One region of the Enterobacter kobei genome, then DNA from elsewhere that is predicted to be linked to it. Evidence: riboswitches for the same ligand, from Rfam matches in the RefSeq annotation. Region 1 holds a riboswitch; the other holds the start of a gene.
The links. Region 1 has a riboswitch for thiamine pyrophosphate ahead of thiC (phosphomethylpyrimidine synthase ThiC). Riboswitches for the same ligand answer to the same signal wherever they lie in the genome.
Positions count from the first base shown of each region.

Region 2: linked by a shared signal. The riboswitch ahead of thiB (thiamine ABC transporter substrate binding subunit) and the one ahead of thiC (phosphomethylpyrimidine synthase ThiC) in region 1 are both predicted to bind thiamine pyrophosphate.

Region 1 covers NZ_CP017181.1:205,629-215,344, forward strand. The annotation lists gene BFV64_RS00985 (HesA/MoeB/ThiF family protein) at 1-168, opposite strand, end outside; gene thiE (thiamine phosphate synthase) at 161-796, opposite strand; gene thiC (phosphomethylpyrimidine synthase ThiC) at 796-2,691, opposite strand; TPP riboswitch at 2,771-2,882, opposite strand; gene BFV64_RS01000 (Rsd/AlgQ family anti-sigma factor) at 2,937-3,434, opposite strand; gene nudC (NAD(+) diphosphatase) at 3,530-4,303, shown strand; gene hemE (uroporphyrinogen decarboxylase) at 4,342-5,406, shown strand; gene nfi (deoxyribonuclease V) at 5,416-6,087, shown strand; gene BFV64_RS01020 (YjaG family protein) at 6,129-6,719, shown strand; gene hupA (nucleoid-associated protein HU-alpha) at 6,906-7,178, shown strand; gene BFV64_RS01030 (DUF1481 domain-containing protein) at 7,190-7,882, shown strand; gene purD (phosphoribosylamine--glycine ligase) at 7,931-9,223, opposite strand; gene purH (bifunctional phosphoribosylaminoimidazolecarboxamide formyltransferase/IMP cyclohydrolase) at 9,240-9,716, opposite strand, start outside.
Region 2 covers NZ_CP017181.1:681,837-691,552, forward strand. The annotation lists gene BFV64_RS03250 (DedA family protein) at 83-850, shown strand; gene thiQ (thiamine ABC transporter ATP-binding protein ThiQ) at 893-1,594, opposite strand; gene thiP (thiamine/thiamine pyrophosphate ABC transporter permease ThiP) at 1,578-3,188, opposite strand; gene thiB (thiamine ABC transporter substrate binding subunit) at 3,164-4,147, opposite strand; TPP riboswitch at 4,179-4,279, opposite strand; gene sgrR (HTH-type transcriptional regulator SgrR) at 4,316-5,971, opposite strand; gene sgrT (glucose uptake inhibitor SgrT) at 6,060-6,212, shown strand; gene BFV64_RS03280 (sugar efflux transporter) at 6,333-7,511, shown strand; gene BFV64_RS03285 (Hok/Gef family protein) at 7,729-7,881, shown strand; gene leuD (3-isopropylmalate dehydratase small subunit) at 7,974-8,579, opposite strand; gene leuC (3-isopropylmalate dehydratase large subunit) at 8,590-9,716, opposite strand, start outside.

The DNA of each region.
Region 1 (9,716 bases):
CACCAGCGTACCGATACCTGCGCCTGCCAGATAAAGCGCGGCGGGGGCGCCTAATCCACCCAGACCAACAATCAACACCCTGCTGGCGAGCAGCTTTTGCTGCCCGTCGATGGCGATATCCTCCAGCAGAATTTGACGGCTGTAGCGCATAAAATCGCGGTCATTCATCGCCCGCTCCTGCCAGCTGTAAAAGCCGTGCCGTGGCCGCCTGCCAGTCCGTCGCCTGGGTAATCGCGCTGACGACGGCGATACTGCCGACGCCGGTTTCCAGTACCGCAGGGGCGCGTTCAAGGCTTATCCCGCCAATGGCAACGGTGGGGTAATCGGTCAGGCGCTTAACGTGTAACGCCAGCTGCGTTAAACCCTGTGGTGCGGAGGGCATCTGCTTGGTTTGCGTCGGAAAAACGTGGCCGAGGGCAATGTAGGAGGGGCGCGCCGCCAGTGCCACGTCAATTTCCATATCGTCGTGTGTCGACACCCCCAGCCGCAGCCCGGCTTTGCGAATAGCGTTAAGATCGGTAGTTTCCAGATCTTCCTGACCCAGATGGACGCCGTACGCCTGGTGCTTAATAGCCAGCCGCCAGTAGTCGTTGATAAACAGACGAGCGTGGTAGCGTCGTCCCAGCGCGATGGCGGCGATAACGTCGGCCTCAACTTCTTCATCGCGCTTATCCTTGATGCGCAGCTGGAGGGTGCGAACGCCTGCCTCCAGCAGGCGTTGGATCCACTCCACGCTGTCCACCACCGGATAGAGCCCTAAACGGAAGGGCACGGAGGGGAAATCAGGCTGGTACATTAGGCCTCCTCTTTTTTGAGGTAGATCTCGCCGCCTTTCGCGCGGAAGGTTTCTGACATGTCTGCCATACCCACTTCGATGGTCTGTGCGGCGGCGTAGTCGCGTACCTCCTGGCTGATTTTCATCGAGCAGAATTTTGGACCGCACATGGAGCAGAAGTGTGCCACCTTGCCCGATTCCTGTGGCAGGGTTTCGTCGTGGTAGGCGCGGGCGGTGAAGGGGTCCAGCGCCAGGTTGAACTGATCTTCCCAGCGGAATTCAAAGCGCGCCTTCGACATGGCGTTATCGCGGATTTGCGCCCCCGGGTGGCCTTTCGCCAGATCCGCCGCATGAGCGGCAATTTTGTAGGTAATCAGTCCTTGCTTCACGTCCTCTTTATTTGGCAGGCCCAGGTGCTCTTTCGGCGTGACGTAGCAGAGCATGGCGCAGCCGAACCAGCCGATCATCGCTGCGCCAATCCCGGAGGTGAAGTGGTCGTAGCCCGGTGCAATATCGGTGGTCAGGGGCCCCAGAGTATAGAACGGCGCTTCGTGGCAGTGCTCCAGCTCCTCGGTCATATTGCGGCGGATCATCTGCATCGGCACATGTCCAGGGCCTTCAATCATTACCTGTACGTCATACTCCCATGCAATTTTTGTCAGTTCGCCCAGCGTGTGCAGCTCGGCAAACTGCGCTTCGTCGTTGGCATCGCGAATGGAGCCCGGACGCAGGCCGTCGCCCAGCGACAGGGATACGTCATAGGCAGCGCAGATTTCGCAGATCTCGCGGAAGTGTTCGTAGAGGAAGTTTTCCTGATGATGTGACAGACACCATTTTGCCATGATGGATCCGCCGCGGGAGACGATGCCGGTCAGACGTTTTGCGGTCATCGGCACGTAGCGCAGCAGCACGCCAGCGTGAATCGTGAAGTAGTCCACGCCCTGTTCCGCCTGCTCCAGCAGCGTGTCGCGGAAGGTTTCCCAGGTGAGGTTTTCGGCGATGCCGTTCACTTTCTCCAGCGCCTGATAAATCGGGACGGTACCAATCGGGACCGGGCTGTTACGCAGGATCCACTCGCGGGTTTCGTGAATATAACGGCCAGTTGAGAGGTCCATTACCGTGTCCGCGCCCCAGCGCGTTGACCAGACCAGCTTTTCTACCTCCTCTTCGATGGAGGAAGTGACGGCAGAGTTACCGATATTGGCATTGACCTTCACCAGGAAATTGCGGCCGATAATCATCGGTTCGGATTCCGGGTGGTTGATGTTGGCAGGGATAATCGCGCGGCCAGCGGCCACTTCGTCACGCACAAACTCCGGCGTGATGTTTTCCGGCAGGCGAGCGCCAAACCCTTCACCTGGATGCTGGTGGCGCAGCACTTCGCTACGGATACGCTCGCGGCCCATGTTTTCACGAATGGCGATGAACTCCATCTCCGGCGTGACGATTCCCTGGCGCGCATAGTGCAGCTGGGTCACGCGTTTGCCCGCTCTGGCGCGTTTTGGCGTCAGCAGACCGGTGAAACGCAATTCGTCCAGACCGTCGTCGGCCAGGCGCGCTTTGGTGTACGACGAGCTTTGTTCGTTGAGTTCTTCACAGTCGTTACGTGCGTCAATCCACGGCTGGCGCAGCTTTGCCAGACCCCGCTGAACATTGATGGCAACAGAGGGATCGCCATACGGGCCGGAGGTGTCATACACCGGGACGGCTTCGTTATCTTCATATTGCGGGTTATCTTTGCTGCCGCCGATAAGCGTCGGGCTAAGCTGGATTTCGCGCATCGGCACGCGAATGTCGGCCTGTGAACCGGTGATGTATATGCGCTTCGAGTTCGGGAAAGCGGTACCTTCCAGGGTATCGATGAAGTGTTGGGCGTGTTCGCGCTGTTCGCGACGGGTCAGTTTAGTGGTAGACATAGCTCATTCCAGAAGTGAAGGACATGGCTTGTCAGACGACGGATGAAGCAAGAGAAGATCGCCTCAGGGGCGATACAACAGCAGTGTGACTCTTGTTCCCTTCGCAGGTATTAACCTGATCAGGTTCCGCGGATCCCGAATTAACGGTCTCAGCCCGCGCGTTTAAGCGCTGGGCACTCCGACAAGAAAAATCCCCCTCCGCAGAGGGGCGAATGGTTGTAAATTACTCGTTAACGATTAAGAACTCAAGCAGGGCGCGCGATGTTGTCTTCGTTACTCACATCCAGGCCGTTATCCAGGACGAGGGCGATCAGCCTGTCTTCCAGCGTGAATCGCTCTTCCAGCGCTTCGCCAAGATCGGAAAGCGCCTGCTGGAACTCAAGATAATTGTCGTGATCGATGGCATTTTCGAGCGTGGAATCGTAGTAATCCATGATCTGCTGGGTGTTGGCTTCCAGCAGCGGATAGAGTTTACTGGCCGCTAAATACGGCGTTGTCCCTTCCATTTCGCGGATAATACGTTCATAAATATTGAAATGTCCGTCGGACAGGTAGTCGACCAGGCTCTGACAAAAATCATCCAGCGCTTTTTCATTCAGCCGCATAAACGATTCTTTGCCAGGCTTAATACCGACCAGATTGTAATAAGCCACGAGTAGATGCTTGCGTACATGTAGCCAGCGATCCACCAGTTTGTTACTTCCTCTAACGCGCTCAGTCAGGCTTTCTAGCTGGTTTAACATGGTTGACTCCGCAAGGTTGAGAATTGAATCTGCTTATCCAAAATGTAACCACAATGCTAACAACATGTCAGTGAAGCGAAGGTAGTGCAATAGATATGGATCGTATTATTGAAAAATCAGATCTGGGTTGGTGGATCGTCAGTCACGAACAAAAACTATGGCTTCCTGCCGGGGAGATCCCTTATGGCGCAGCAGAGGCGTTCAATCTTGTTGGCCAGCCAGCACTGAAGATTGGTGAATGGCAGGGGGATGCAGTGTGGTTGATCCAACAGCCTCGCCGTCAGGAGATGGGATCGGTTCGTCAGGTGCTGGATCAGGATGTTGGCTTGTTCCAGCTGGCGGGGCGCGGCGTCCAGCTGGCGGAGTTTTACCGCTCGCATAAATACTGCGGCTACTGCGGCCATACCATGCACCCGAGCAAAACCGAGTGGGCAATGCTCTGCGGCCACTGCCGTGAACGTTACTATCCGCAGATTGCACCCTGCATTATCGTCGCCATTCGCCGTGAGGATACTATCCTGCTGGCGCAGCATACCCGCCATCGCAACGGCATTTATACCGTTCTTGCCGGTTTCGTCGAAGTGGGTGAAACGCTGGAGCAGGCGGTAGCGCGTGAAGTGATGGAAGAGAGCGGGATCAAGGTGAAAAACCTGCGCTACGTAACGTCTCAGCCGTGGCCATTCCCGATGTCCCTGATGACGGCGTTTATGGCGGAATACGACAGCGGTGAGATCGTTATCGATCAGAAAGAGCTGCTGGACGCGAACTGGTATCGTTATGACGATTTGCCTCTGTTACCGCCACCCGGCACCGTGGCGCGTCGGCTGATAGAAGATACCGTGGCGATGTGTCGGGCCGAGTATGAGTAGTGTTACACTGAGGCCATGACGCTTAAGGAACTGCAAAAATGACCGAACTGAAGAACGATCGTTATCTGCGTGCGCTGCTGCGCCAGCCCGTTGATGTCACCCCGGTGTGGATGATGCGCCAGGCAGGACGTTATCTGCCAGAGTACAAAGCCACGCGTGCGCAGGCAGGTGATTTTATGTCGCTGTGCAAAAACGCTGAGCTGGCGTGTGAAGTGACGCTCCAGCCGCTGCGCCGCTTCCCGCTGGATGCCGCCATTCTCTTTTCGGACATTCTGACCATTCCGGATGCAATGGGCCTTGGCCTGTACTTTGAAACCGGCGAAGGCCCGCGTTTTACCTCCCCGATCAAAAGCAAAGCCGACGTGGATAAGCTGCCGATCCCCGATCCGGAAGGCGAACTGGGCTATGTGATGAACGCCGTGCGCACCATTCGCCGTGAGCTGAAAGGCGAAGTGCCGCTGATTGGCTTCTCCGGTAGCCCGTGGACGCTGGCAACTTACATGGTTGAAGGTGGCAGCAGCAAAGCTTTTACCGTGATCAAAAAAATGATGTACGCCGAGCCGATGGCTCTGCATGCGCTGCTGGACAAGCTGGCGAAGAGCGTCACGCTCTATCTCAACGCGCAGATTAAAGCGGGCGCGCAGTCAGTGATGATTTTCGATACTTGGGGTGGCGTACTGACCGGGCGCGATTATCAGCAGTTCTCCCTGTATTACATGCACAAAATCGTTGATGGCCTGCTGCGTGAAAACGAAGGCCGCCGCGTGCCGGTGACGCTGTTCACCAAAGGTGGCGGTCAGTGGCTGGAAGCGATGGCGGCGACCGGCTGCGATGCATTGGGTCTCGACTGGACGACCGATATCGCTGATGCTCGCCGTCGCGTGGGCGACAAAGTGGCGCTGCAGGGCAATATGGACCCGTCCATGCTCTATGCACCGCCAGCCCGCATTGAAGAAGAAGTGTCGACTATACTCTCTGGTTTCGGCCAGGGGGAAGGCCACGTCTTTAACCTCGGCCACGGCATTCATCAGGATGTTCCGCCAGAGCATGCAGGCGTATTTGTGGAGGCGGTGCATCGGCTTTCTGCCCAGTATCACCAGTAAGGAGTGGTTATGGATCTCGCGTCGCTACGCGCTCAGCAAATTGAACTGGCTTCATCGGTGATCCGCGAGGATCGCCTGGATAAGGATCCCCCGCAGTACATTGGCGGAGCGGACGTCGGATTCGAGCAGGGTGGTGAAGTGACGCGAGCGGCGATGGTGGTTCTGAAATACCCTTCGCTGGAGCTGGTTGAGTACAAGGTGGCGCGTATCGCCACCACTATGCCGTACATTCCGGGTTTCCTCTCCTTTCGCGAGTATCCCGCGCTGCTGGCAGCATGGGAGCAGCTCTCGCAAAAACCTGACCTGCTGTTTGTGGATGGACACGGTATCTCACATCCGCGCCGTTTAGGCGTGGCCAGCCATTTTGGGCTGCTGGTGGATGTGCCGACCATTGGCGTTGCCAAAAAACGCCTGTGTGGCGCGTTTGAACCACTTTCCCCCGAGCCGGGTGCGCTGGCGCCGCTTATCCATAAAGGCGAGCAGCTGGCGTGGGTCTGGCGCAGCAAAGCGCGCTGTAATCCGCTGTTTATCGCGACCGGTCACCGGGTGAGTATGGACAGCGCACTGGCGTGGGTTCAGCGCTGCATGAAGGGCTACCGTTTACCGGAGCCAACCCGCTGGGCGGACGCCGTCGCTTCCTCGCGTCCGGCTTTTGTTCGTTGGCAGGAAATTCAGCCGTGATTCAGGTAAACTGCGGCTAATTTTCGATTCGAGACATCATCATGTTACAAAACCCGATCCATCTGCGCCTTGAGAAGCTGGAAAGCTGGCAGCACGTCACCTTTATGGCTTGCCTGTGCGAGCGCATGTATCCCAACTATGCCGCGTTCTGTAAGCAGACGGGCTTTGGTGATGGTCATATCTACCGCCGCATTCTGGATTTGATCTGGGAAACGCTGACGGTCAAAGACGCAAAGGTGAATTTCGACTCCCAACTGGAAAAGCTGGAAGAGGCGATCCCGGCCGCGGATGATTTTGATCTGTACGGTGTCTATCCGGCCATTGATGCCTGCGTGGCATTAAGTGAGCTGATCCACTCCCGTCTGAGTGGCGAAACCCTGGAGCATGCTATCGAAGTCAGTAAGGCATCCATTACGACCGTTGCGATGCTCGAAATGACCCAGGAAGGCCGTGAAATGACCGACGAAGAGCTGCGAGCTAACCCGGCGGTTGAGCAGGAATGGGATATCCAGTGGGAAATTTTCCGCCTGCTGGCAGAGTGTGAAGAACGTGACATTGAGCTGATCAAAGGGCTGCGTGCGGACTTACGTGAGTCGGGCGAGAGCAATATTGGTATAATTTTTAACCAATGAGACAACAAAACGTGATTTAACGCCTGTTTTGTCGCACCTCGACTCTTCCCTTCTGCCCCCCGTCTGGTCTACATTTGGGGGGCGAAAAAAAGTGGCTATCGGTGCGTGTATGCAGGAGAGTGCTTTTTTGGCATTTTCGTCGCACTCGATGCTTAGCAAGCGATAAACACATTGAAAGGATAACTTATGAACAAGACTCAACTGATTGATGTAATTGCGGACAAGGCTGATCTGTCTAAAGTGCAGGCTAAAGCTGCTCTGGAATCTACCCTGGCTGCTATTACTGAGTCTCTGAAAGAAGGCGATGCTGTACAACTGGTTGGTTTCGGTACCTTCAAAGTGAACCACCGCGCTGAGCGTACTGGCCGCAACCCGCAGACCGGTAAAGAAATCAAAATCGCCGCAGCTAACGTGCCGGCATTTGTTTCTGGTAAAGCACTGAAAGACGCTGTTAAGTAAGACGCGTGGCAGTGAACAGTTTTAGCGAAGGGGCGGCAACGCCCCTTTTGTCATTCCGGCGTGGAACGCTCGCGCTGGCAGGCGTGCTTCTGCTGTCTGCCTGCAGCCACGACACCTCTCTGCCACCGTTTACCGCCAGCGGCTACGCTGACAATCAGGGTGCGGTGAGGATATGGCGCAAAGATTCCGGCGGCGAAGTGCATCTGCTCTCCGCTTTCAGTCCGTGGCATAACGGCAATACGTCGACCGCGGAGTATCGCTGGCAGGGTGATTACCTGTCGCTGATTGAACTGAACGTCTACAGTAAAACCCCCGAACATGTGAAAGTGCGTTTTGACGACCATGGTGAGCTGAGCTTTATGCAGCGTGAAGTGAGTGGTCAAAAACAGCAGCTTTCCAGCGATCAGATTGCCCTCTACCGCTATCGTGCTGAACAAATCCGCCAGACCAGCGATGCGCTTCGTCTTGGACGTGTGGTGCTGCGTCAGGGGCGCTGGCATAACGATGGCACGGTAACCACCTGCGAAGGGCAGACGGTGAAGCCTGAGCTTGAATCCTGGGCGACCGAACATATTCAACGCCGTCAGCGTCATTCATCAATGGAAGTGAGTGTGGCGTGGCTTGAGGCGCCGGAAGGCTCTCAGCTGTTGCTGGTGGCGAACGAAGATTTCTGCACGTGGCAGCCGACAGAGAAGAGTTTTTGACGTAAATCCCCTCTCCCTTGAGGGAGAGGGTTAGGGTGAGGGGGAAAATTACTCGCCCTGCTCGCGAGCAATCGCACGATAACCAATATCCTGACGGCTAAAGCTACCGTTCCAGTGAATATCCGCCATCAGCGCATAGGCACGCTTCTGCGCTTCTGCAACGGTATGACCCAGTGCGGTAGCACACAGGACGCGGCCGCCGTTGGTCAGGACGCGCTCGTCGTCAGACAGTTTCGTACCCGCGTGGAATACCTTCGCACCGTCAATCTCTTCCAGCGGCAGGCCGTGGATTTCATCACCGGTGTTGTAGTTACCCGGATAACCGCCCGCGGCAATCACCACGCCCAGAGACGCACGTTCATCCCACTCTGAGGTTTTCTCGTCCAGCTTGCCTTCGCAAGCCGCCAGACACAGATCGACCAGGTCCGATTTCATGCGCAGCATTATCGGTTGAGTTTCCGGATCGCCAAAGCGGCAGTTGAACTCGATAACCTTAGGGTTGCCCTGCTTGTCGATCATCAGACCTGCATAGAGGAAACCGGTGTAGGTATTCCCTTCCGCCGCCATGCCTTTCACGGTAGGCCAGATAATGCGGTCCATGGTGCGCTGATGTACTTCATCCGTCACCACCGGGGCAGGGGAGTAGGCGCCCATCCCGCCGGTATTAGGACCGGTATCGCCATTACCCACGCGTTTATGATCCTGGCTGGTGGCCATCGGCAGAACGTGCTCGCCGTCGACCATGACAATGAAGCTCGCTTCTTCGCCGTCGAGGAACTCTTCAATCACGATACGGTGGCCTGCATCGCCAAAGGCATTGCCAGCCAGCATATCCTGAACCGCGGCTTCCGCTTCTTCGAGGGTCATCGCAACGATAACCCCTTTACCGGCGGCCAGACCGTCGGCTTTAATAACGATCGGCGCGCCTTTTTCACGCAGGTAAGCCAGAGCTGGCTCCACTTCGGTGAAGTTCTGATATTCCGCCGTCGGGATGTTGTGACGTGCCAGGAAATCTTTGGTGAAGGCCTTAGACCCTTCCAGCTGGGCAGCACCTTCCGTTGGTCCGAAGATTTTCAGGCCAGCAGCGCGGAACGCGTCAACTACGCCAATCACCAGGGGCGCTTCCGGGCCGACAATGGTCAGATCGATTTTCTCATTCTGGGCAAAGTTCAGCAGGGCCGGGATATCGGTCACACCGATGGCGACGTTCTGCAAAGCGGGTTCCAGGGCAGTACCGGCGTTACCCGGTGCCACGAAGACCGTTTTCACCCGCGGAGACTGCGCCGCTTTCCACGCCAGAGCGTGCTCGCGTCCGCCGTTACCAATCACTAATACTTTCATTTTTCTGCTCCGGGAATTAATGGCGGAAGTGGCGCATGTCGGTGAAGATCATCGCGATACCGTGCTCGTCGGCGGCGGCAATCACTTCGTCGTCGCGGATAGAACCACCAGGCTGGATCACGCAGGTAATGCCTACAGCGGCTGCCGCATCGATACCGTCACGGAACGGGAAGAAGGCATCAGAGGCCATGGCGGAACCTTTCACTTCCAGCCCTTCATCACCTGCTTTGATCCCGGCAATTTTCGCAGAGTAGACACGGCTCATCTGGCCTGCGCCTATTCCGATGGTCATGTTCTCTTTGGCGTAGACGATGGCGTTGGACTTGACGAACTTCGCCACTTTCCAGCAGAACAGCGCGTCACGCAGCTCCTGCTCGCTCGGCTGGCGTTTGGTCACTACGCGCAGGTCAGCTTCTGTCACCATACCCAGATCGCGATCCTGAACCAGAAGGCCGCCGTTCACGCGTTTGAAGTCCAGACCCGGCACGCGATT
Region 2 (9,716 bases), 480 kb from region 1:
TAAACTATTCAGACAATTGTTGCCTTGACGCAGTGCGGGGCGCTAAGCAGAATCGCTGATTCGTTTTCTGACCGGAATAGTTATGCAGGCATTGCTGGAACACTTTATTACCCAGTCCGTTATGTATTCGCTCATCGCCGTGGCGCTGGTGGCCTTTCTGGAGTCGCTGGCGCTCGTGGGGTTAATCCTGCCCGGCACCGTGATGATGGCGGGTCTTGGCGCGCTGATTGGCAGCGGCGAGGTCAATTTCTGGCAGGCGTGGCTGGCCGGGATAATCGGCTGCCTGCTGGGCGACTGGATCTCCTTCTGGCTGGGCTGGCGCTTTAAGAAGCCGCTGCACCGCTGGTCGTTCATGAAAAAGAACAAAGCGCTGCTGGATAAAACCGAGCATGCGCTGCATCAGCACAGCATGTTTACTATTCTCGTCGGCCGCTTTGTCGGACCCACGCGTCCTCTGGTGCCGATGGTTGCCGGAATGCTGGATCTGCCCGTTGCAAAGTTTGTGGTGCCGAACATCATCGGCTGCATCTTCTGGCCGCCGTTCTACTTCCTGCCGGGGATCCTGGCCGGTGCGGCCATCGATATTCCTGACGGCATGCAAAGCGGTGAGTTTAAGTGGCTGTTGCTGGCAACGGCGGTGCTGCTGTGGCTGGCTGCGTGGCTGTGCTGGCGGTTATGGCGCAGCGCGAAAGCCAGTGTCGATCGCCTGACACGCTATCTTCCGCGCACTCGTCTTTTGTGGCTGGCCCCCCTGATGCTGGGCGTTGCGGTGGTAGCGCTCGTCGCACTGATTCGCCATCCTCTGATGCCGGTGTACGGTGAAATCCTGTTGAAGGTGGTGAGCCGTTAATGTGTTTCCCTCTCCCTGTGGGAGAGGGCCAGAGTGATGGCATCAGACTGCGCTGATGCCCAGCAGCGACGACGCGGCAGCGTTACCCTTCAGAAGTTCTTCTGTCATCCCATCCCACACAATTCGTCCTTCGGCAATGACCACCGATCTGGGGGCAATCCGTGCGGCATCTTCGATGCTGTGCGAAACCATCAGCATCGTCAGCTGCTGGCGCTGACAGACATCCTGCACAAGCGTCAGCATCTCCTGGCGCAGCGCCGGGTCGAGCGCAGAGAACGGTTCATCCAGCAGCAGTATCGGCTGTTCGCGGACCAGACAACGGGCAAGCGCCACGCGCTGACGCTGGCCGCCGGAAAGCTCGCCGGGCAGCCTGTCGAGAAATTCCGCGATCCCCATCTGGGCGGCAATGACCTCCAGCTTCTGGCGCTGGGGGACGTTCAGCTTGAGTCCCGGATGCATCCCCAGCGCGATGTTTTGCCGCACCGTCAGGTGGGTAAACAGGTTGTTTTCCTGAAACAGCATGGAGACAGGACGTTTTGCAGGCGGCGTATGGGTATGGTCCCGATTTTCAATGACTATCGATCCGCTTGCCGGCTGCAGAAACCCCGCAACCAAATTGAGCAGCGTGCTTTTTCCCGCACCGCTTGGGCCAAGCACCGCAATAATCTCTCCCTGACGCACGGAGAGCGTGAAGCGCATCGGCAGATGCTGGTAAAGCCAGGTTACATCAGTCAGTTTTAACATCACGCCCCGGAAGTTTTTCGATAACGGTAAAGAGTCCAAAGCACAGCAGGAGCAGCAGCAGCGCCGTGACGGCCCCGTCCTGGCTGCGGTAGGAGCCAATCTGCTGATAAAGCCAGAACGGCAGCGTGCGGAAATCGTCATTGCCGAAAAGGGCCACCACGCCAAAATCCCCGATGGAGAGTACGCAGGCGAAGGCCAGCGCCTGGGCGAGCGGTCGTTTCAGGGCGCGAAGTTCCACCACCTTTAACCGCCGCCAGCCGGTTATCCCAAGGGACTGACACAGGACGCTGTAGCGGCTGTTGACATCCCGCATAGGATTTTCCAGTACTTTCAGCGCGTAGGGGATGGCCATTAAGGCATTGGTAAAAATGACGATGCCGTCAGCACTTTCCGGCAGGCCGACGGTGGTGTTGAACAGCAGAAAGAAGCCGGTCGCCAGCACAATGCCCGGCATCGCCAGGATCAGCATGCCCGTCAGCTCCAGCGCTTGTCCGGCTTTACGGGCATGACGCGCGTAGAGCTCGCGGCTGCTCCAGAGCAACATCATGGTCAGGATCACGCATAGCGCTCCGGCTGCCAGCGCAATGCGTACCGAGGTCCACGTCGCTTGCCACAGCACGGGCTGTTGCAGTACTGACACCACATTCCTGTTCAGGCCATCAACGATAACGGCCAGCAGCGGTGGCAACAGAAGCAGGAGTGCCAGCACGATCAGGATAAAATCGGAGACGCGGCTGTGCAGGCTATCCTGCGGATCGCGCCAGCCCGAGAGGCTATTGCTGCCCGGGGGAATCGCTTTGCTCAGGCGCTGGCTCAGCAGCACCAGCACCAGACAGCACGCCATCTGCACGATCGCCAGAAGCGCGGCGCGGCCCGGATCGTAGTCGTAACTTAAGGCCTGATAAATCGCCAGCTCAATGGTGGTCGCCTGTGGCCCGCCGCCGAGAGAAAGCACGGTGGCGAAGCTGGCGAAGCAGAGCATAAAGATCAGCGCGGCAACCGGGGCAATCTGACGTCTTAACCAAGGCCATTCGACAAAGCGGAAAAACGACCATCCACGCATGCCAAGCTGAGCGGCAATCTGGCGTTGTTCGCCGGGAATATTCTCCAGTGCCTGCAAAAAGAGGCGCGTTGCCATCGGCATATTGAAAAACACGTGCGCCAGCAGAATGCCCTGCAGGCCGTATGGCGAGAAGGTCCATTCCAGACCAAACCGGGCAAACAGCAACGCCAGCCAGCCCTGTCGACCGTAAACGCTCAGGATACCAAATACCGCGACCAGCACGGGCAGGATCAGCGTCATGGCGCACAGGCGCAGCAGGACTACTCTTCCGGGGAAATGCCGACGATACAGAGCCCGCGCAAGAAAAATAGCCGGGAGCGCTGACAGCAGGGCAGAAAGAAACGCCTGCCAGAAGGAGAAACGAATGACGTGCCAGAGATAGCTATCGCGCCAGAGCGCGAGCAGATCGCTCTCCGGCGCGTTGAACCACAACGCAAGGAATGCTCCCAGACTGACTACCACCATCAGCATGGCGGCGAGCAGTCCGGGAAGTAACCAGCCGGGAATTAACGGCTGACGGCGCGTTGCCATTCACTTACCCATGCTGCTCGCTGCGCGGCCACCTGCTGCGGCGTAAACTCCAGCGACGTTTGTGGTTTGGTTAACTGGTCGAAACCGGCTGGCAGTGCAACGTGGGTGACGGGATACATCCAGTTGCCCGCAGGAATGGCATTCTGGAACGCCGGAGAAACCATAAATTTCAGGAACTTCTCGGCGAGTTCCGGCTGTTTGCTGGCAGCGGTACGCGCGGCAACCTCCACCTGCAGATAATGCCCTTCGGCAAAATTCGCGGCGGCGTAGTTGTCTTTCTTCTCGGCGATAATGTGGTAAGCCGGCGAGGTGGTGTAGCTGAGCACCAGATCGCTTTCGCCTTTCAGGAACAGACCATACGCTTCACTCCAGCCTTTGGTCACAGTGACGGTTTTGGCGGCCAGCTTCTGCCACGCTTGCGGCGCGCTCTCCCCGTAGACCTTCTGCATCCAAAGCAGCAGCCCCAGGCCTGGCGTGCTGGTACGCGGATCTTCATAAATCACGCGCCATTTCTGGTCGCTCTCCACCAGCTCCTTCAGGCTCTTCGGCGGATTTTTCAGCTTGTTTTTGTCATAGACGAAAGCAAAGTAGCCGTAGTCGAACGGCACAAAGGTGTCGTTGTTCCAGCCGCCCGGCACGTTGACGGCCTCTGCCGCTACGCCGCTTTTGGCAAACAGTTTGGTTTGCGTGGCGGCTTCCAGCAGGTTGTTATCCAGCCCGAGCACCACGTCGGCTTTGCTGTTTTTCCCTTCCATACGCAGACGGTTAAGCAGCGACACGCCATCTTCCAGCGCCACGAATTTCAGCTCGCAATTACAGTCAGCTTCAAAGGCTTTTTTGACTACCGGGCCAGGGCCCCAGTCGGCAGAGAACGAGTCGTAAGTATAGACCGTCAGGACGGGCTTCGCGAACGCAGGCAGCGCAAACAGCGCCAGCAGAGGAAGAACTTTTTTTAACACTTTGCACCTCAGGGTTGAGTGGCAAAGGATTTTGAGCGACAGCCTCAAATCCCTTCGCCGGCGTTATCCGGATCAGGTTCGACGGGTATTATCTCAGCGCACATCTGTGATGCAGCACCCCGTTGAGAACGGCGCTATTGTAATGATTTGGTGAATATTACGAAAGCGTTATGGCTCCGGCGGCGCAAACCAGGCTGATTTGAAATCAAACCAGCCCAGGGTGTTCATCCGCAGACCGCGCATACTGCGTTGACCCTGGATCATCAGCCAGTGGTGTATCAGAGGTACAATCGCCTGTTCAGCCAGCAATTGCTGACACCAAACGGCAAGATTCATGTCGCCAGCGCGCCACTGGGCAGCGTCCTGCTGCCAGTCACGGTTGATACAGTGCTGGATCAGCGGGATCTCATACAGATGAGAAAAGAGCGAGAAATCGAGCGGCAGGGTGAAGTTGGCGCTGTTTAGCCAGATATCACTGACGATCTCCCCCCGGTGCCATTCGTCATAGTCCACTTCTCTGATCTCCAGCGTCACGCCTTCGGCTGCCAGCAGCCTGGCCATGATCCCGGCGATAAAACGATGCTCCACGTGCTCGCGGTAGTAGGTCAGGGTGATGGACTCCAGCCCGGCAGGTCTGTCGCAGTGCGCCGGGCGGGCGTGGTGCCAGCGCGGAAGCAGGCCGTACGCCGGGAACCAGTATGTCTGGTACTGCTCTTCCGCATGGTAGATCAGATTGGAGGGGGACAGCACGTGGCTGACCCACTGACGAACGGCCTGGTTTGCCCCGCGGTGGGTGCGGCTATCAAACAGCAGGTAGTAGCATCCCTCCTCCAGACGACTCTCCACCGCTTTTTCTCCCGTGGTGGGGCCTTCCAGCGTCAGCCCGCAGCTGAGATCTTCATTGAGATCCGGTAATACCCAGACGTTCACTTCGTCGATCAGTGCCCGATAGCCAAAGTAGTCATCAAACGCGAGAATTTTCAGCTGGTTGTTGTTATTGCGGGACACGGAGTAGGGTCCGGTGCCAATCGGCAGGCTGGCGAAATTGTTCAGCGACTCCCACTCGGCGGGCAAAATCATCGACGGCACATAGCCCAGCAGCCAGGGAAGCCATTTGTCCTGCTGCGACAGCTCAATATCCAGCGTCCATGCCGTCGGGGAATGGACGCGGGAAATGTGTGAATAAAGCGGTAGCTTGCGGGCACGTTCCAGAGAGGCGATGACGTCGCGCATGTCCAGCTCGCGACCGTGGTGAAAGTGGATGCCGGGGCGTAAGAAGAAGCGCCAGTGGCACGGGGAAAGTTGCTGCCAGTGATGCGCGATATCCGCTTCCAGTTCCCCATTTTCCTCATTTATCCGCGTCAGGCCGCTGAAAATCTGCCGGGCCATGTGGGTTTCAGAACGCCGTAACGCCGTGCCGGGTAACAGATTTTTCATCGGACGGTAGTAGAGCACCCGCAGAATGTGGCGGCCCTGACGAAAGCTACGTCCAAGATGTGAAACCAGCATCTGGCGCACGGCGGCTTTGTCGCCCACCAGCTGCACCAGCTGGTCGATGCGATCCTGCTCCAGCAGATCCTCCGCGCGCTGCTGCTGCAACGCCAGACCGGTATAGAGAAAGGTCAAACGTGAGCGCTTCCCGCGTCCTGCCTCCGCTTCCCAGCTTAACCAGCCCTGCTGCTGCATGGTGTTAAGCAGCGTGCGCATATGACGGCGCGAACAGTTGAGCAGGTCAGCCAGCTCGTTGAGCGTGGTCTCCTGCGATTGCCCCTCGCAGCACTGCCAGAGGCGGATAAATTGTTGTTGCAGACGACCAGAAGGCATAAAAGGGGAACTCCTGACAAAAAACCAGCAATTTATTTATCCCTATATTAGGCCAATAATTCTCCCCGATGAAGTGAGGAGGTAAATTATGAAGAGGTCCACCGCACGTCAGTTTTATCAGCAGTACTTTTCAGCGACAAAAGGAGCGTCCTGGCTGGCCCGCCGGTGTGCAGAGCAGCGGCTGAAAATGTTAGAAGAACTGATGCAGTGGGACGTTACGAAACCGACTTCTTCCCGCTAACTCGCCTCGATCATGTGTGACTGAGTATTGGTGTTTATCACCCGCCAGCAAAATGTTTTTGCTGGCTTTTTTCGTTTATTCTTTCACCCAATTTCGATTCGCTTTCACAAGGACTTGCGTATGCTGTGGTTGATGACGATGGGGCGCCGCCTGAATGGCGTATATGCCGCTTTTATGCTGGTAGCCTTTATGATGGGCGTGGCGGGGGCGTTGCAGGCGCCAACGTTGAGCCTGTTCCTCAGCCGCGAGGTGGGGGCGCAGCCGTTTTGGGTCGGCCTGTTTTACACCGTTAACGCCATTGCCGGGATCCTGGTCAGCCTCGCGCTGGCGAAACGATCGGACAGCCAGGGCGATCGCCGCAAGCTGATCCTCTTTTGCTGCGCCATGGCCGTGGGCAACGCGCTACTCTTTGCGTTCAATCGCCATTACCTGACGCTCATTACCTGCGGTGTCCTGCTGGCATCGCTGGCGAATACCGCCATGCCGCAGCTTTTCGCCCTGGCCCGAGAATACGCGGATAACTCCGCGCGGGAAGTGGTGATGTTCAGCTCGGTGATGCGTGCTCAGCTTTCACTGGCATGGGTCATCGGCCCGCCGCTGGCCTTCATGCTGGCGTTGAACTACGGTTTTACCGCCATGTTCTCCATCGCCGCGGCCATTTTTGCCATCAGCCTGGCGCTGATTGCCTTCGTGCTACCGTCTGTGGCGCGCGTCGAACAGACGACGGATAAGCCGATTACGCAAGTGAGCGGCTGGCAGGACAAAAACGTCCGTATGCTGTTTATCGCCTCCACGCTGATGTGGACCTGCAATACCATGTACATCATTGATATGCCACTGTGGATCAGCAGCGATCTCGGTCTGCCGGACAAGCTCGCTGGGATCTTAATGGGAACGGCTGCCGGGCTGGAGATTCCGGCGATGATTCTTGCAGGATATTACGTAAAGCGCTTCGGTAAACGCAAAATGATGGTGGTTGCGGTTGCCGCCGGGGTGTTGTTCTATCTTGGGCTGATCTTCTTCCATTCGCGCGAAGCACTGCTGGCGCTGCAGCTGTTCAATGCCATATTCATCGGGATCGTGGCCGGGATCGGCATGCTCTGGTTCCAGGACTTAATGCCGGGACGCGCTGGCTCGGCGACCACGCTTTTCACCAACAGCATTTCGACAGGCGTCATTCTGGCGGGGGTGATTCAGGGAGCGCTGGCGCAGAGCTACGGACATGCCTCGGTTTACTGGATGATTGCCGCGATTTCGGTCATCACGCTTGGGCTGACATGCCGGGTTAAGGATGTTTGATTCTGGAAGGCGGCTTCACGAAATGAAACGAATTTCTGACAGATGAAGGGAAGGCGCATAGAGTGCGTGGCGGGTGCTTGAGGCTGTTTGCCTCAGGCTTTCGCAAGAGGCAAACAGTGGAGAGTCCCACATCAATAAAACTGATGGGGAGACCAACTTCACAACCCACATTGCGAGGTTAGTCTCTTCATTGCCGAAAAGCAATAAGGAGGCTGGAATGCCAAAACGTACTCTGCTGTTAGGTTTGTTTCTGATCTGTACGACGCTGTTGATCTTCACCTGGATGGTGCGTGATTCGCTATGTGAATTGCATTTCAGACAGGAGAAAACAGAGCTGGCAGCAGTGTTGGCTTACAAAGCAAAACGTTAGCGGTATTGGCGGGGAAGGTTTCCCCGCCTCTCCAGAGTGGTTGAGCCTCAACGCACCCTTATCAATGGCCCGCTTTTCGCGGGCCATTGCCTTTAGCCCATAAACGCAGGCTGTTTTTTCTCGTACGCTGAGATGGCGTCTTCGTGCTGGAGCGTCAGACCAATGCTGTCCAGACCGTTCAGCATGCAGTGACGGCGGAATGCATCAATGCTGAAGCTGTAGGTCTTCTCACCCGCTTTAACCACTTCCGCTTCCAAATCCACTTCAAACGCCATGCCCGGATTCGCCTTAACCAGCGCAAACAGCTCATCAACCTGTTCGTCACTCAGCGTCACGGGCAGCAGCTGGTTGTTGAAGCTGTTACCGTAGAAGATATCCGCGAAGCTCGGGGCGATAACCACCTTAAAGCCGTAATCGGTGAGCGCCCAGGGAGCATGTTCACGCGAAGAACCGCAGCCAAAGTTTTCCCGCGCCAGCAGAATGGACGCGCCTGTGTATTCCGGGAAGTTCAGAACAAATTCTGGATTAGGCACTTCGCCTTTATCATCCAGGAAACGCCAGTCGTTGAACAGGTGTGCACCAAAACCGGTGCGGGTCACTTTCTGCAAAAACTGCTTAGGAATGATGGCGTCAGTATCGACGTTAGCGGCATCCAGGGGGACAACCCGGCCTGTGTGTTGGGTAAATTTCTCTGCCATGATTGTCTCCTTATTTCAGGCTGCGAATGTCGGCGAAATGGCCGGTAACGGCTGCAGCGGCGGCCATTGCCGGGCTGACCAGATGGGTACGCCCACCGCGGCCCTGACGGCCTTCAAAGTTACGGTTGCTGGTGGAAGCACAACGTTCGCCTGGATTCAGACGGTCGTTGTTCATAGCCAGACACATGGAGCATCCCGGCAAACGCCACTCAAAACCTGCTTCGATAAAGATCTTATCCAGCCCTTCCGCTTCTGCCTGAGCCTTCACCGGACCGGAACCGGGAACCACCAGCGCCTGCACGCCCGGCGCAACTTTGCGGCCTTTAGCAATCTCTGCAGCAGCACGTAAATCTTCGATACGGGAGTTGGTACAGGATCCAATGAAGACTTTATCAATGGTCACGTCGGTCAACGGCACACCGGGCTTCAGTCCCATATAGGCCAGCGCTTTCTCCGCACTGGCACGCTCGACCGGATCGGCAAATGAGGCCGGGTCAGGAATGCTGTCGTTAACGGAAATCACCTGACCCGGGTTGGTGCCCCAGGTCACCTGAGGCGCAATCTCTTCTGCCTGCAGCGTGACAACGGTGTCAAAGGTTGCCCCGTCGTCGGTTTTCAGGGTTTTCCAGTACGCGACCGCATCGTCAAAATCCTGGCCTTTTGGCGCGTGCAGACGACCTTTCACATAGTTGAAGGTCGTTTCGTCTGGCGCCACCAGGCCTGCTTTGGCGCCCATCTCAATGGCCATGTTGCACAGGGTCATACGACCTTCCATGCTCAGCGCCTGAATAGCGTCGCCGCAAAATTCCACTACGTGACCGGTACCGCCTGCGCTGCCGGTTTTGCCGATGATAGCCAGCACGATGTCTTTCGCCGTTATCCCAGGTGCGGCTTTACCTTTCACTTCAATCTTCATGGTTTTGGCGCGGCCCTGTTTCAGGGTCTGCGTCGCCAGAACGTGTTCCACTTCAGACGTACCGATACCAAACGCCAGCGCGCCAAACGCGCCGTGCGTTGCGGTATGAGAGTCACCGCAGACGATGGTCATGCCCGGCAGGGTAATCCCTTGCTCCGGCCCCATCACGTGGACGATGCCCTGATAAGGGTGGTTCAGATCGTACAACTCCACGCCAAATT